One region of the Clostridium sp. LIBA-8553 genome, then DNA from elsewhere that is predicted to be linked to it. Evidence: a T-box and tRNA genes for the amino acid it is inferred to sense, from the RefSeq annotation. Region 1 holds a T-box; the other holds one or more tRNA genes.
What was found. A T-box is a leader RNA that pairs with one kind of tRNA and senses whether it is charged. The one in region 1 lies ahead of metG (methionine--tRNA ligase), so its partner is inferred to be a tRNA-Met.

Region 2: it has a tRNA-Met gene. The T-box ahead of metG (methionine--tRNA ligase) is inferred to sense a tRNA for this amino acid. The anticodon was not compared.

Annotation. Positions count from the first base shown of each region.
Region 1 is NZ_CM173489.1:3,338,588-3,346,238, forward strand. Features, by position in the region: gene AC2JAQ_RS15210 (Crp/Fnr family transcriptional regulator) at 1-333, shown strand, start outside; gene metG (methionine--tRNA ligase) at 594-2,138, opposite strand; gene metG (methionine--tRNA ligase) at 2,310-4,247, opposite strand; T-box leader at 4,325-4,580, opposite strand; gene AC2JAQ_RS15225 (FUSC family protein) at 4,738-5,319, shown strand; gene AC2JAQ_RS15230 (FUSC family protein) at 5,341-5,850, shown strand; gene AC2JAQ_RS15235 (Na+/H+ antiporter NhaC family protein) at 5,903-7,618, opposite strand.
Region 2 is NZ_CM173489.1:202,861-210,511, reverse strand. Features, by position in the region: gene AC2JAQ_RS00855 (hypothetical protein) at 1-874, opposite strand, end outside; gene galE (UDP-glucose 4-epimerase GalE) at 1,425-2,438, opposite strand; gene AC2JAQ_RS00845 (hypothetical protein) at 2,585-3,361, opposite strand; tRNA gene AC2JAQ_RS00840 (tRNA-Met) at 3,529-3,604, shown strand; gene AC2JAQ_RS00835 (hypothetical protein) at 3,916-4,443, opposite strand; gene AC2JAQ_RS00830 (cation:proton antiporter) at 4,694-5,881, opposite strand; gene AC2JAQ_RS00825 (response regulator transcription factor) at 6,186-6,857, shown strand; gene AC2JAQ_RS00820 (sensor histidine kinase) at 6,847-7,651, shown strand, end outside.

The DNA of each region.
Region 1 (7,651 bases):
TATAAACTATGCTCCTCAAATGAATCGTTTTTAAAAGAACTTCTTAGAATTCTTTCAAACAAAGCAATTAATCTTAGTTCTAAGCTTAAACAAGTAACAATGAAATCTATTAGAGAGATGATTTGTCATTATTTATTAGAAAAATACAAAGAGAAAAAATCTACTACTATAAAGTTAGACTTTTCAAGAAAAGATTGGGCAGATAAACTAGGAGTTCAGCGACCTTCATTATCTAGGGAGCTTATGAAAATGAGAGATTCAGGCCTAATTGAGTTCTCAAAAAATGTCATAATAATAAAAGATTTAGATGGGCTGAAAGCTAATTTATTTTAAATAAAATGTTAATATTTTTGTACACTTTTTGACACATAAATGCCACATAACAGGATTAATATAATAATTGTAACGTAGCTAAAACACTAATTTAATTTTACCCCTTAAATGGCCCTTGAATAGTTTGTCCCCCTTACGCAAATGTCAAGGGCTATTAAGTTTAATCAATAAAAAAATTTCTATATAATAATTCCTAACCTTAAACCTTAAGATGTAAGATAAGCCTTGTTTCTAATTAATAGAAGCAAGGCTTATTTTATTTAAATCTTTTTACTCTTTAGTCTATTTAATTCTTCTATAGCAATCTTCTTATCAAGCCTATCAAATAATAATTCAACTCTATTAACCTTTATATTATTTCTTTCTTCAAAGCTCCATTTTACATTATCTAACTTTAAAAAGTTTCTTATTTTTTCACATGTAAAAGGAATTATAGGATTCATTAAATCAGTTAATGCTATTACAATCTGAACACAAATATATATTATCTCTTCACATCTTTTCCTATCTTTATTAATCAAAATCCAAGGTTTGTTTTTATCAAAGAAATCATTTCCTTGTTTTATAAGATTAAATACTTCATTTATTCCAGATTTAAACTCTCCATTTTCAAATTTATTTCCTACAGAGGCATAAGTCCTTCTTATTAAATTCCTCCATTGAAGAGGAAGTTCATCACCATTAATCTCTCCATTGAAATTTTTTCTTATAAAAATTAAGACTCTATTTATAAAATTGCCTAATTCGCCTAATAGTTCATTATTATTTGCATTTATGAAATCTCTCCAAGTAAAATCAGAATTTTTTTCTTCTGCGCCTCTACTTATTAAGTAATATCTTATAGAATCTATGTTATATCTTTCTATAATATAAGGAATCCATATTGCCCAGTTTCTATTAGTTGAAAATGTCTTTCCTTCTAAGGTTAAATATTGTGAAGATACTATTCTAATATTTCCTTTATCTAGTCCAATTCCTGCTAACATGGCAGGAAACATTGTTGTATGAAAAGGTATATTTTCTTTACCATGAACTAAATAAACTATACTTTCTTCATCATTCCAGTAATCATCTAGTTCCTTACTTTTCTCTTCTATAAATTTCTTAGAAGCAGTAACATATGCTAGTAAAGCATCTATCCAAACATAAACTCTTTTATCTTCGAAGCCCTTTATAGGCACCTCTATTCCCCAATCAATTTCTCTTGTTAAGATTTTATCTCTAAGACCACCATCTAAATATCTTTTAGTTATTTTAATAGCATTCTCTCTCCAACCTTCTTCTTCACTTAATATTTTCTGAATGTGATCTTGAAAACATGATAACTTAAAGAAAAGATTATTAGACTTTCTAACCTCAACCTCTGTTTTACATTCCTTGCATAATCCATCTTTAACAGCAAATTCATCTAAAGTATCACAACATTTTGAACAATAAAACTCTTCTGTTTCCTTTTCATAAATAAATCCTTTTTTATAAAGATCTTTTATAATATTTTTTACTTGCTCTTCATGATACTTTGTATCTGTTCTTGTAAATATATCAAAAGAAAATCCTAGTTTATTAAAACATCTAATGAACTCCCTATGATACTTATTTATAAGATCTTTAGGAGACTCATTAAGCTCTTTTGCTTTATTTAAAATAGGAGATCCATGACAGTCTGATCCTGAAACAAAAACAACTTCATCGTCCTTCGCCCTATGATATCTTGCTAAAACATCTCCTGCTAGCCAAGAAGAAACCCTTCCTATATGAAGAGATCCATTAGCATAAGGCCAGGCATTACCTATAACCACTCTCAATTTACTATTCCCCCTTAAAATTATTCTATCCCTAGCATATGCTATAAAAAAACTCCTATATTCCACATTCATGAATATACGAGTCCTTTTATAACATAATTTTTAAAGTTATATAGCAGGAAAATCTATAACATATTTATAGATTTTCCTTATATAACATTTAAAATTTTACTATCTCACTTGACTTCCAGTTAACATTTCACCTGGGTTAACTAATACAAGTTCTGAATCATCAGCAGGTGCTGCTGCAAGAATCATACCTTGTGATAATTCACCTCTTAATTTAACAGGTTTTAAGTTAGCAACTAATACTACGTATTTTCCAACTAAGTCTTCTGGCTTGTAATGCATAGCTATTCCTGAAATAACCTGTCTTTCTTCTCCACCTAAATCAACTTTAAGTTTTAATAACTTCTTAGCTTTTTTAACTGGCTCACATTCTAATACTTTAACTACTCTTAAATCTATTTTGTCAAAGTCATCTATAGTTATTTCTTCTTTTATTGGATTTTTAACTAACTCTTCGTTAGCTGGTTTAACTGGAGCTGGTTTTAAAGCTTCAAGTTCTGCTAATTTTTCCTCAACATCTATTCTTGGGAATATAACATCACCCTTAACTACTTTATCTCCTGCAACTGTTCCATTAAACTCTTTTAAACTTTCCCAAGTTGTAACTTTAGTGTTTAATTGAGCATTGATTTTTACACTTGTTTCTGTTAAGAATGGTGAAATCATTACTGAAACAAATCTTAAAGTTTCTAATAAGTTATATAAAACTGTTCCTAGTCTTTCTTTCTTTTCTTCATCCTTAGCAAGTATCCAAGGAGTTGTTTCATCTATATATTTATTAGCTCTGCTTATTAAAGTCCATATGCTTTCTAAAGCTTCTGGTATTTTTAATGCATCTATGCTAGCTTCAACTTTTCCAGGAGTAGCTAAAGCTAAGTTTATTAACTCATCATCAATAGCCTCTTTACATGTTGGTGCTTGAATAACTCCATCAAAGTATTTTTCAACCATAGCTATTGTTCTTGATAAAAGGTTACCTAAATCATTAGCTAAGTCTGTATTTACTTTCTTTATGAATATTTCATTGTTGAATAATCCGTCTGAACCAAATGGTATTTCTCTTAATAAGTAGTATCTTACAGCGTCAGCTCCAAACATGTTAACTAAAACTACTGGATCAACAACGTTACCTTTTGATTTTGACATTTTTCCTCCATCAACAAGTAACCATCCATGACCAAATACTTGCTTAGGTAACTCTAATCCTAAAGCCATTAACATTATTGGCCAGTAAATTGTGTGGAATCTTAAAATGTCTTTTCCTATTAAATGAACATCTGCAGGCCAGAACTTTTTATATAACTCTTGATTTTCTTGACCATATCCTAAAGCAGTGATGTAGTTTGATAATGCATCTATCCAAACGTAGATAACATGTTTCTCATCAAAGCTTACAGGTATTCCCCAAGTAAAGCTTGTTCTTGAAACACAAAGATCTTGTAATCCTGGTCTTAAGAAGTTATTTAACATCTCATTTTTTCTTGATTCTGGTTGAATGAAATCTGGATGTTCTTCTATATATTGAATTAATCTATCAGCATATTTGCTCATTTTGAAGAAGTAAGCCTCTTCCTTAGCTTTTTCAACTGGTCTTCCACAATCAGGGCAGTTTCCATTTACTAATTGAGTTTCTGTCCAGAATGATTCACATGGAGTACAGTAAAGACCTTCATAAGAATCTTTATATATATCTCCTTGATCATATAATTTTTTGAAAATCTCTTGAACAGCTTTTACATGATAATCATCAGTTGTTCTTATGAATTTATCATAGCTTATGTTCATCATTTTCCAAAGATCTTTAATTCCAGCAACGATTTCGTCAACATGCTCTTTTGGAGTAATTCCTTTTTCGTTAGCTATTCTTTCTATTTTTTGACCATGCTCATCTGTTCCTGTTAAGAACATTACTTCATGACCTGTAAGTCTTTTAAATCTTGCTATAGCATCAGCTGCTACAGTTGTATAAGTATTACCTATGTGTAGATTTGTTGATGGGTAATAAATAGGTGTTGTGATGTAATATGGTTTTTTACACATTATTTCTTCCTCCTTGTACTCTTAATTATTATTGTTTCCAATATTTCAAAAATATAAAAAGCCCCTATGGGAAATCCCATAGAGGCGTTAATTACGCGATACCACTCTATTTTATATTTATGTCACCATAAATATCTCACTAAGTAACTCCTAAGTAAAAACTTATTTTATCACTTTGCAATATAACGGTTGCCACCGTACTCTTCTAAAATTAAAATTCTCAAAAAGTCTGCTCCAAGTCCATCTTCATAAAGTTTCCTGCATCTGGCTTTCACCTATCCCAGCTCTCTTTTATACATTTCTCTTTATTACTCTTCTCTTCATTGCATTTTTCTACTTAATTTAAATTATATGATTAGTTTTATACCAATGTCAATCGTTTTTATCTTTAATTTCTCTAATATTCTTCAATTATCATTATTTGTAATAATATAAAAATATTATATACTATCTATAATAGTATTTAAATTTGTCAGGAGGTCTTGTTTGAATGAAAGGTTTAGCCTTACCTAAAATAGGTGCAAGAAATTTAAAAACAGCTTTAGCTGTAACTTTATGTATAGGTTTTTTTGAACTAATACATAGACAATATCCTTTTTATGCTTGCATAGCCGCTGTAATATGTATGAAAGATACTGTTGAAAACTCATACAAGATGGGAAAAAGTAGAATGATTGGTACAATTACTGGTGGTTTAGTAGGTTTATCCTTTACTTTTTTAGCATTAACATTTAATCTAGCAAAATTTCCAGGATTAATAACTGGTGTTGGAATAGTGCTAACTATTTACTTACTTAATGTATTTAATAAAAAAGGATCTGTTTCCATAGCATGCATAGTATTGATAGCTATAATGACAAACCTGCATGGAAAAGCGCCATATGCTTATGCCGTCGATAGAATTATAGATACCTTTATAGGTATAATAATAGCTCTATTAATAAATAAGTATATATACAAGTATGAAGTTAGGGTAAAAAAAGATATAGAAAACATAGAAGAAAAAATTAATAGACTTGAGACAGAAATAAAAAATGATGTCAAAGAGTTAGAAAACAATAAGAAAAGTTAATATGATTTAGGGGTGAAATATTTGTTTAACTTTAACCTGCAAACTATAGGAGCTAGAAATCTTAAAACATCTTTCTCAGTATTTCTATGCATCATAGTATTCGAACTATTAGGCCGTTCTAGTGCCTTCTTTGCTTGTATAGCAGCTATGATGTGTATGCAAGATACTGTTGAGAACTCTTATAAAATGGGAAAAAACAGAATGCTTGGAACTTCTATAGGTGCTGTTGTGGGACTAACTCTCACAGCAATATTTAATCTATTAGACTTACAACATTTTATTATTTATGCACTTTTAACAGCAATAGGTACCACTATAGCTATCTATCTATGTATCTTATTTAATTGTAAAGGTGCAGTAAATAGTGCTTGTATCGTTGTATTTGCTATAATGACCAGCTTAAAGGGAGTTGGCTCATATAATTATGCTTTTAATAGAATTCTAGATACATTTATTGGAGTTATAATTGGTATATTAGTTAATAGACTTGTATATCCTTATTCAAAGACAACAGAAGAGGATACCAATTAAAAATATGCTGCAATATAAAAAAGAGAAGGTTATAGCCTTCTCTTTTTTATATTTAATTATTACTAGTAGTTTGTTCTACCTTCTTACCAAATATCATTGTTAATATGAATAAAGCTATTAAAGCTATAGGTAAGACTATCCAGAAGCTTAATCCTAGACCAGCCGGTATATATCCAAATACTACAGTTATTATTCCAACAAAGATTGAATACCATATTTGTGTTCTAACGTGTTCTATATGATCACAACCCGCTCCTGTTGAAGAAAGGATTGTTGTATCAGATATAGGTGAACAATGATCTCCAAAAATTGCTCCTGTTAATACAGCTGATGTACTAACTATTACAAACTGCCATTCTGGATTTATAGCAAAAGCTAGTGGAATTGCTAATGGCATTAGTATTCCCATGGTTCCATAGGCTGTACCTGTTGCAAAGGCTATTACTGAACCTAAAATAAATATTATAGCAGGTAATAAGAATGCTGGTATCGTATCTGATAAAACTCCAACTAAATAAGATGCTGTTCCTAACTCCTTAATTACAGAGCTTAATGACCAAGCTAATATAAGAATTACTCCTGTTATTAGAAGTCCCTTCATTCCTTCAACCCATATTCCTATACCTTCTGAAATAGTAAATATCTTTCTGCACACACCTAATGCAAGTGCAACTATAGTTGCTAACAATGCTGATTGAAATAAGACTACCGAAGCATCAGCATTTGAGAATGCTGCTTGTATTCCAGCAAAACTTAAAGGTGCGTTATTCATAAGTTCTATTATTGCTAAATCTTCTCCACCCATTATAGTGACCCATCCACTATAATAAAATCCTACTAAAGATGAACCTATTAAAACACCAATCGGTATTATAGCATTCCAAATGCTTAACTTGATTCCTTTTATAGGTTCTAAATCTTCACTATCTGATGAAGTTTCTGTTGTTGATAAAACTTCTCCTCTTCTAGCTCTTCTTTCAGCTTTAAGCATCGGTCCAAACTCTCTTAAAGTAATAGCTGATATAACAACAAAAGCTAAAATTAATATGTTATAAAATCTATATGGTATTGTTTCTAAAAATACTCCAAAACCATCGGCTTCTATTCCTACACTCTTTAAAGCATCACCGATTAATCCTACCTCTAATCCTATCCAAGTTGATATTATAGCTAAACCTGCAATTGGAGCTGCTGTGGCATCTATAATAAAAGCTAACTTTTCTCTTGAAACTCCTAATTTATCTGTAACTGGTCTCATTATTGGGCCTACTATTAATGAGTTAGCATAATCATCAAAGAAAACTGCTAGTCCTAAAAGCCAAGTTGTAAGTTGTGCACTCTTAACTGTTTTAGCTTTTCTTGCTAAAGCCTCAGCTATAGCCTTTGCACCACCCATTTTAGCTACTAAATGAATTACCCCTCCAATAACTAAAACCTGAAGAATGATTCCTGCATTCCAAGGATCTGCTAAAGAATTTAAAGCTCTATAAGTAAAATCTATAAATCCTTGTGTCAGAGCTGTAAGTATATTAAATCCATTCAATTGAAGCATTATACATCCCGTCATCGTTCCTATAAATAAAGAAACTATAACATTCTTAGTTATAAAAGCTAGAACAATTGAAACTAATGGTGGTAATACTGTCCATAATCCAAATTTTGCTGAATTTACAGCTGCAACGTCTTCTGTAGCGAAAACTAAAGTTGAACATAGCATTGTCATAACAAAAACTGCTAAAAACACTTGAAATCTTGTTCTATTTCTCATTTTTAAATCCCCCTTAAATACTTAGTGAATTAA
Region 2 (7,651 bases), 440 kb from region 1:
CAAAACTCTTTATAGGTGTTTTTATTCCCATTACAGATATTCTAAAGTCAGCCACAATATTATCTAAGTCTTTCATATGCTTATTCATTCCATTAAAAGTATTTGTCATATCTAATGTATTTCTATTTATTCCTTGAACTAGATTATTTATTCCACTATTAAATAAGTCATACAACTTTACTGAAAACTCTCCTAAAACGCCATTCATAAAATCAGAAATCATATCTTTCTCTGATTTCATATAAATAGAAAAAAGTATGTTATCTAAGTAATCTTCAAAAACATCATAAAAATCTTCTTTAGCTCTCTTTAGATTAATATTTAGACAGTTTAATACAACCGAACCTATAACCCCTATAATACTAGTCCAAAAAGCACTAGACATACTAGCTAAAGGCGTATTCATACTTCTTGAAAAGTCAACCATACTTTGAGTTCCATTAGATAAAATTCCGGTTGTAGCCATAATAGCAATTGTCAGCCCTAAAAAAGTTCCTATAAGACCTAGAGCTATTGAAATAGCTGGTAATATATTAGCAATGCTTTCTTCTTTTAATATTTTTCTATCTATATTTTTTTGAATTATAACCTCTGTATTTATATTATTAGTTCCCTTAGTTGCACTCTTTCTAAATTCATCTGCCATTGACTTCAATTCACTATTAAAGAATTTAAGTTCTTTTTGATTATCTTTATTTGGCACATTTACCCATTCACTTTCTTGAAAATCATTTAAAAGTCTTTCATATTTACCTTTAACTCTTATGTTATAAATAACCCCTAAAGATATAACTATTAAAATTAATCCAACACCAACATATCCCAAAATATTTTGAGTTAAAAATGATTGTAAGATATTTCTTATAATCTCCATTATAAAAATACTCCTCCTAAAATTATTAATCTTTATATGAAATATATGATGGTAAAAGTATTTTTATAATGACTTTCCATAATAAAATTAATCCTAATTTAAATAAGTAAAAGGCTCTGTTTTAAACCAGTGTTGATTTTTAGATAGAACTGTAAGACCATCTTAATGAGCACTTAGTATTACATTATTCTGGAGTAGATAATAGCAATACTTTGCGAAATTAAGTATGTCTGAAGGGCTAGCTAAAAATTAACACTCACCTAAACAAAGCCAAATAAAAAAATACCCTATTAAATAGGATATTCGAAATTTTAAATTATCTATATAAAAAATAAAGGCTGAAGAAATTTTTCTTCAACCAATTCCAAAATAAATACTAACACGCTATAAGTATTTACTATATGTAGACAGTATCACATTCTGGTTAAAAATTCAATAAAATCTACATATTTTTCTTCATTCTTTAAAAATTTTTATTAATTTATTGAATAAATTTACTTTAATATTGTCTTAAACGACAAAAATAGCCATATTAATCAATTTTATAGTACTAATAATTATATACTTGAGAACTTTTAGTTTGCCATCTCCAAGAATCCTCACACATTTCCTCTATTTCATAATTAGCTCGCCACCCTAACTCATTGTTGGCTTTACTTGGATCAGCATAACATTCTGCCACATCACCAGGTCTTCTTTCTATTATCTTATATGCAATTTCTCTTCCACTTATCTTTGAAAAGGAATTTAGTAAATCTAAAACACTATAACCTCTTCCTGTTCCTAAGTTATAAATAACAAGACCAGGATTTGTTTTTAATTTTTCTAATGCCTTAATATGTCCAATTGCTAGATCAACTACATGAATATAATCCCTAACTCCAGTACCATCATGTGTATCATAGTCATTTCCAAAAACACTTAGTTCTTTAAGTTCTCCAATAGCAACCTTAGTTATATATGGCATTAAATTATTTGGAATTCCATTTGGCTCTTCACCTATTAGTCCACTTTTGTGTGCACCTACAGGATTAAAATATCTTAAAATGCATATATCCCAAGTATTATCCGATTTATATAAGTCACCTAAAATTTCTTCTATCATAAGTTTAGTTCTTCCATATGGGTTAGTAACTGATAACGGACATTCCTCATGACACGGAACAGTCTTACAATCTCCATAAACAGTAGCTGACGAACTAAACACCAATTTTTTAACATTATATTTTTTCATAGTTTCTAATAAAACTAATGTGCTAACTAAATTATTTTTATAATACTCTAATGGTATTACCGTAGATTCTCCAACGGCTTTTAATGCTGCAAAATGAATTACTGAATCTATATCATTTTCCGAAAATACTTTCTTTAACCCATCATTATCAAGCAAATCCATTTTATAAAATATTATATCACTTCCTGTGATTTCTTTTATTCTATCTTTAACTAATTCCTTACTGTTTGATAGGTTGTCTACAACTACAACCTTATGTCCTTCATTTATTAATTCAACACACGTATGGCTTCCTATATAACCAAGCCCTCCTGTTACTAATATAGCCATTTTTCTTCACCCTTTATACCCTATTAAGTGCTTGTTTATAAACTTACAAATCAAAATCAAACTTACACTTTATTACATTTTAACATGGATTACTTGGGTAATTTTATATATTTTTTGTAAATATAAACTATTTTTTATACACAAATTTATATTTCATTAAAGTTTTCTTTCCAAAAATTCAACTCTTCTAGATGTTCATCAATTAAGGACTCTTTTATATATTTAACCTTTTTTCCATCTGTATTCCTGTATCTAGTTTCACATACCTTTACTAAGAATACTGTTATTCCTTCATAACACCTTAGAACATTTCCTATTCTATAACTTCTCTTTTCTATATTGGTATCTCCATATATAAGCCTACTGCTCTGTATCATAGGAATGAAATCTCTAAATCTTTGCTCTATGGCCTCACCTAAATTAGTAGCAGCACATAGTAACTTGTAAATTCCTATTAATTTATTTTTATCCTCTTTTGCATGTTCTAAAATTTTCTTCATTTCATCTCTTGCAGCTTGTATTTCCATCATTTCTTCATCTAAATTTTTATTTATTTTGTTTATCTTAAAGACCTTAATGAAAGGACTCTTTATATTCTTTATAATAGATTTTTCATTACAATCTATCATTAAAAGTTCTTTAATAGGTCGTATATCATAATCATTTATTACATATTCACTACTGACTTCTTCTCCTAAAGTAGCTTTTATAGCTTTTCTTTCTAAAATACTCATATTTTTAGCATATTTAGGTACTAGTGTTTCTAATATATATATTTTTTCTTCGTTTATTTTGTTAACTAAATGCTTTATATCTCTGTTTTCATTTTTTAATTCTTCATAATATTTTTCTTTTTCACTAGAAAATAATTCTTGAAGTTCTAAAGCCCTACTATATGCTTCGTCAAAACCTTTGGTAAACATTTCTCCTCCTGAACTACAAATTAAAACTATATACGTCCCATATATTTATTATATATCACAAAAGTAAAAGTTCTAAGCCTTTATATAATTTAAAATAAATATTTAAATTACTTGACTTTATTGATATGTTAACGTATAGTTAAAGAGTAGTAAATACAATTTAATGACGCGGGATGGAGCAGCTGGTAGCTCGTCGGGCTCATAACCCGAAGGTCGTAGGTTCAAGTCCTGCTCCCGCAACCACAAAAAAGGTTCTGTAAAACAGAACCTTTTTTTTATTTGAGTCCAATATTTATTTTAAAATAAAAATAACTATATCAAAACTTTAAATAATAAAACTTATAAATAATATGAAGAGAATATCTGGATGAACTTTAGAATTTAAGCTATTACGTAGAAGAATTTGCGTTAAGAAGCTGAGACTGTTTGACCAACGGGAGTTTCGAAGCTTCAGCAAATTCTTCGGAGTAATTGCTATAAATTCTTAGTGAAATCCAGTAATTCTCGGAATATATTTATAAGTTTTACTGAGTTGTTTTTATATAGCTTAATTTCTATTTTTCTAATCTTTTTAAATCTCTTCTAATGTCTTTTTTTAATTCTTTATATTCTTTTTTATATTCTATAGCTTCCTTATTTAATTCTCTAATCCATTTTTGAGCTATTTGTTCTTCATGAGCTTTAAAGTGTTCGTATTTTTTATATTCCTTTAAAGCTTCTTTTATTTTCTTATCTAATTCTTTGGCATCAATTAATTTTCCACAATCTTCATCTAGTAAATCTTCATATTCTCTAAAAACTTCTAATAAAGCTTTCATAGCTTCTCTTTTTTCTTTTTTATCTTTTAAATTATTTAATAATCTTTTTAAAATATTTTTGTGTTTAGCAAGCTCAAGATCTTCTCCCTCTTCACCTAGAGCAACTAGCATTTCTAATTTTTTCTTAGTGTACTCTAATGTAGTATCTTCTAAGGCATCTTCTATTCCATATTGTCTAAGAAATTTTCTAAATTCTTTCATATCTGCTGCATCATTAAATGGTATAAATTCTTCTACTTCAATATCTATTACTTCTTTACTCATTTGTATTACCTCCTAAGATAAATACAAATACTATAGTTTCAATGTAGAATTCCTCTGCACTCAAGCCTTAGTATTTATATAATTATTTATTAATTATACTAATACTAAGCTCTATTCTTTAAAAGGATTCCAATCACTAGTTATTAATATTTTTACTATAATTATAAAAAAAAATTATTTTTTCTATTTTTTAGTAGCTAAACTTAAAATATTTTAATAATAATCGTTTTTTTTTAATTACTTTTAAACTCTACACATTAACACTTGCATTTTTAGATTTAACATTAAAGGCTATCTTTAATAAAATAGGTGTTACTATTGTCGTAACAACAACAACGATTACTACTGGTGCTAAAAATTCTGGTAACATTAACCCCATTGCAATTCCCTTATTTGCAATTATAAGAGCTACCTCTCCCCTAGACACCATTCCTATTCCTATTTGAATAGCTTCACTATTACTATAGTGGCATAACTTAGCTCCTAGACCACATCCTATTATCTTACTAATTATAGCTATCAAAAGTAATAATATCGCAAATATAAAAATGGATTTAGTCATAGTTGTTAACTCTACCTTTATCCCTATACTAGCAAAGAATATAGGTGATAATAACATGTATGATAATGTTTCGAATCTAGAATTTAGATATTTCGTTCTATTTGAATCAGATATTACTAACCCTGCTATAAATGCTCCAGTTATATCTGCTACTCCAAAGAATTCCTCTGCTATGAAAGACAATAATAAACAAAATACAAAGGCTATAATTACAAATCTTCTTAAATCTCTTTGATATCTTTCATCTAGTTTTATGAATGCCCAATGGAATAAGTATCCTAATAATCCTGCAAATATAAAGAACATTACTATTTTACCTAAAACTAATAATACATTAATTGATGGATCTGCTAAACTTGTTGTTAAGGTTAAAGCCACAATACCTAAAATATCATCAATTATAGCAGCTCCTAGTATCGCATTTCCTGCTCTTGTACTTAATTTTCCCATCTCTTTTAATGTTTCTACTGTAATACTAACTGAAGTGGCTGTTAATATTATTCCAATAAAGACATTTTGTAGAACAATGTTAGAATCAGCTCCCTTATTAAATATACTCGCAATAAAAAATCCACCTATAAGTGGGATTATTACTCCAAGTACAGCTATTATAAATGATGCTTTACCTGTTTTCTTTAATTGATTAATATCAGTTTCTAATCCTGCGGTAAACATTAGAACTATTACCCCTAGCTCTGCAAGTTGTTGTATAAATTCTGTTTCTGATAAAACATTTAAAACTGCTGGTCCTAAAATAACACCAGCAAGCAAAGCCCCAACAACTTGAGGCATCCTAACCCGTTTAGTTACTAGCCCCAAAAGCTTAGTACTAATAAGAATAAGTGCCAAGTCAAATAAAAATTCGTAAGATAACACTATAAATCCCTCCCTAATTTTTAAATATGCATTACTTCCAATTATAGTTTTGAATTCTAATTTTTTCAATATTTTTAAATTTTTGTTTCAATTAATCTTGTCAAACAACAATTTATTTATTCCTGCTATTAACTTATTACCTTCTTTAGTTTTTAACTATAAAGAGTCAACAATAATATATATTCTTATTAAATTAAATTTACTTTCTTTTTATTAAAGAAAATTAAAATAGTACAATTAAGAAGTAAATTTTATGCTAAAATTAAAATTGCCGCTATATTCTAACAAAGGGGGATCAACATTTATGAAAATTTTAGTTGTAGATGATGAAGTGAGCATATTACAACTTATCAAAATGAACTTAGAAATAGAAGGTCACATTCCTATAACAGCTGAAAATGCCTTGGATGCATTAGAATTAGTAATAAAAGAAAGGCCCGACATAATAATTCTAGATGCTATGTTACCAGATATAAGTGGCTTTAATCTAATACCAAAAATAAAAAATATAGATGATATACCCATAATTATGTTAACAGCTAAAAGTGATATAAACGATAAACTTTTAGGTCTTCAACTAGGTGCTGAAGATTATATAACTAAACCCTTTAATAGCACTGAATTAATGTTAAGAATAAATATAGTTAGCAAACATATTTCACGCTCTTGTGAGAAGAAAGTAAAGGATTTAATAGTTGGAGATCTTACTCTATTATTAGATGAAAGAAAAGTCCTTATTAATTCCGAATACATAAATTTAACATTTAAAGAATTCGAGGTTTTAAGATGCCTTTGTCAAAATAAGAATAGAGTTTTTTCTAGAGAAGAACTACTAAACAAAGTTTGGGGATATGACTTTGAAGGAACAACTAGAGCTGTAGATATCCTAATTCAAAGACTTAGAAAAAAATTAGGTCCATGTCAAAACTATATAAAAACCTTATATAAGGCTGGTTATAAGTTAGATGAAGAATAATAAAATGAAATTAAAATTAAATTTAAAACAAAAAATCATTTTAACTAACTTATTGATATTAACACCTATAATAATTTTTATATTCATAATAACTTATAATGCTTTGAATAAAAACTTAATAAACAATTCAATAGAATACCTGCTTGATAAAAGTAGAACAACGGAATCTTACATACTTAATTTATTTTCATCAAATGATTCTGAAAATAAAGAAGATATTATTAGAGATAATGCACCATTCATAGCTTCGACACTTAGTGAAAAATATAATGTGAGAATTCAAATAATAAGTAATTCAGCTCAAATAATATATGATTCATCATCAGATGAAGTATCTTTATTTGATTCTGATATAAATGAAGCTTTAAAAGGACAAACATCCTATATAGTAGAAAAAATAGATAATACTCCTACCATATTTCTTTCTAGTCCAATATTTTATAAAGGAAAAGAATATGGTGCCATAAGATTGATTTTAATAAACACAGAAGCTTATGAGATATTAAGAAATACATTGACAATATTTATTATTAGCGGATTACTTGCAATAGTGATTGCAATATTTTTAATAAATACCTTTGCTAAAGAATTGGTTAGCCCTTTAGTTATTTTAAAACAAAAATCTAAAAATATTTCTGAAGGTAACTTTAAGGAAGAACTTCACATAACAAGTGGTGATGAAGTTGAAGATTTAGCAAATACCTTTAACATAATGAGTGAAAATCTTGATAAATACATAAATGAAATAAAATCTGCTAAACTACATCAAAAGAAATTTTTTGATAATGTATCTC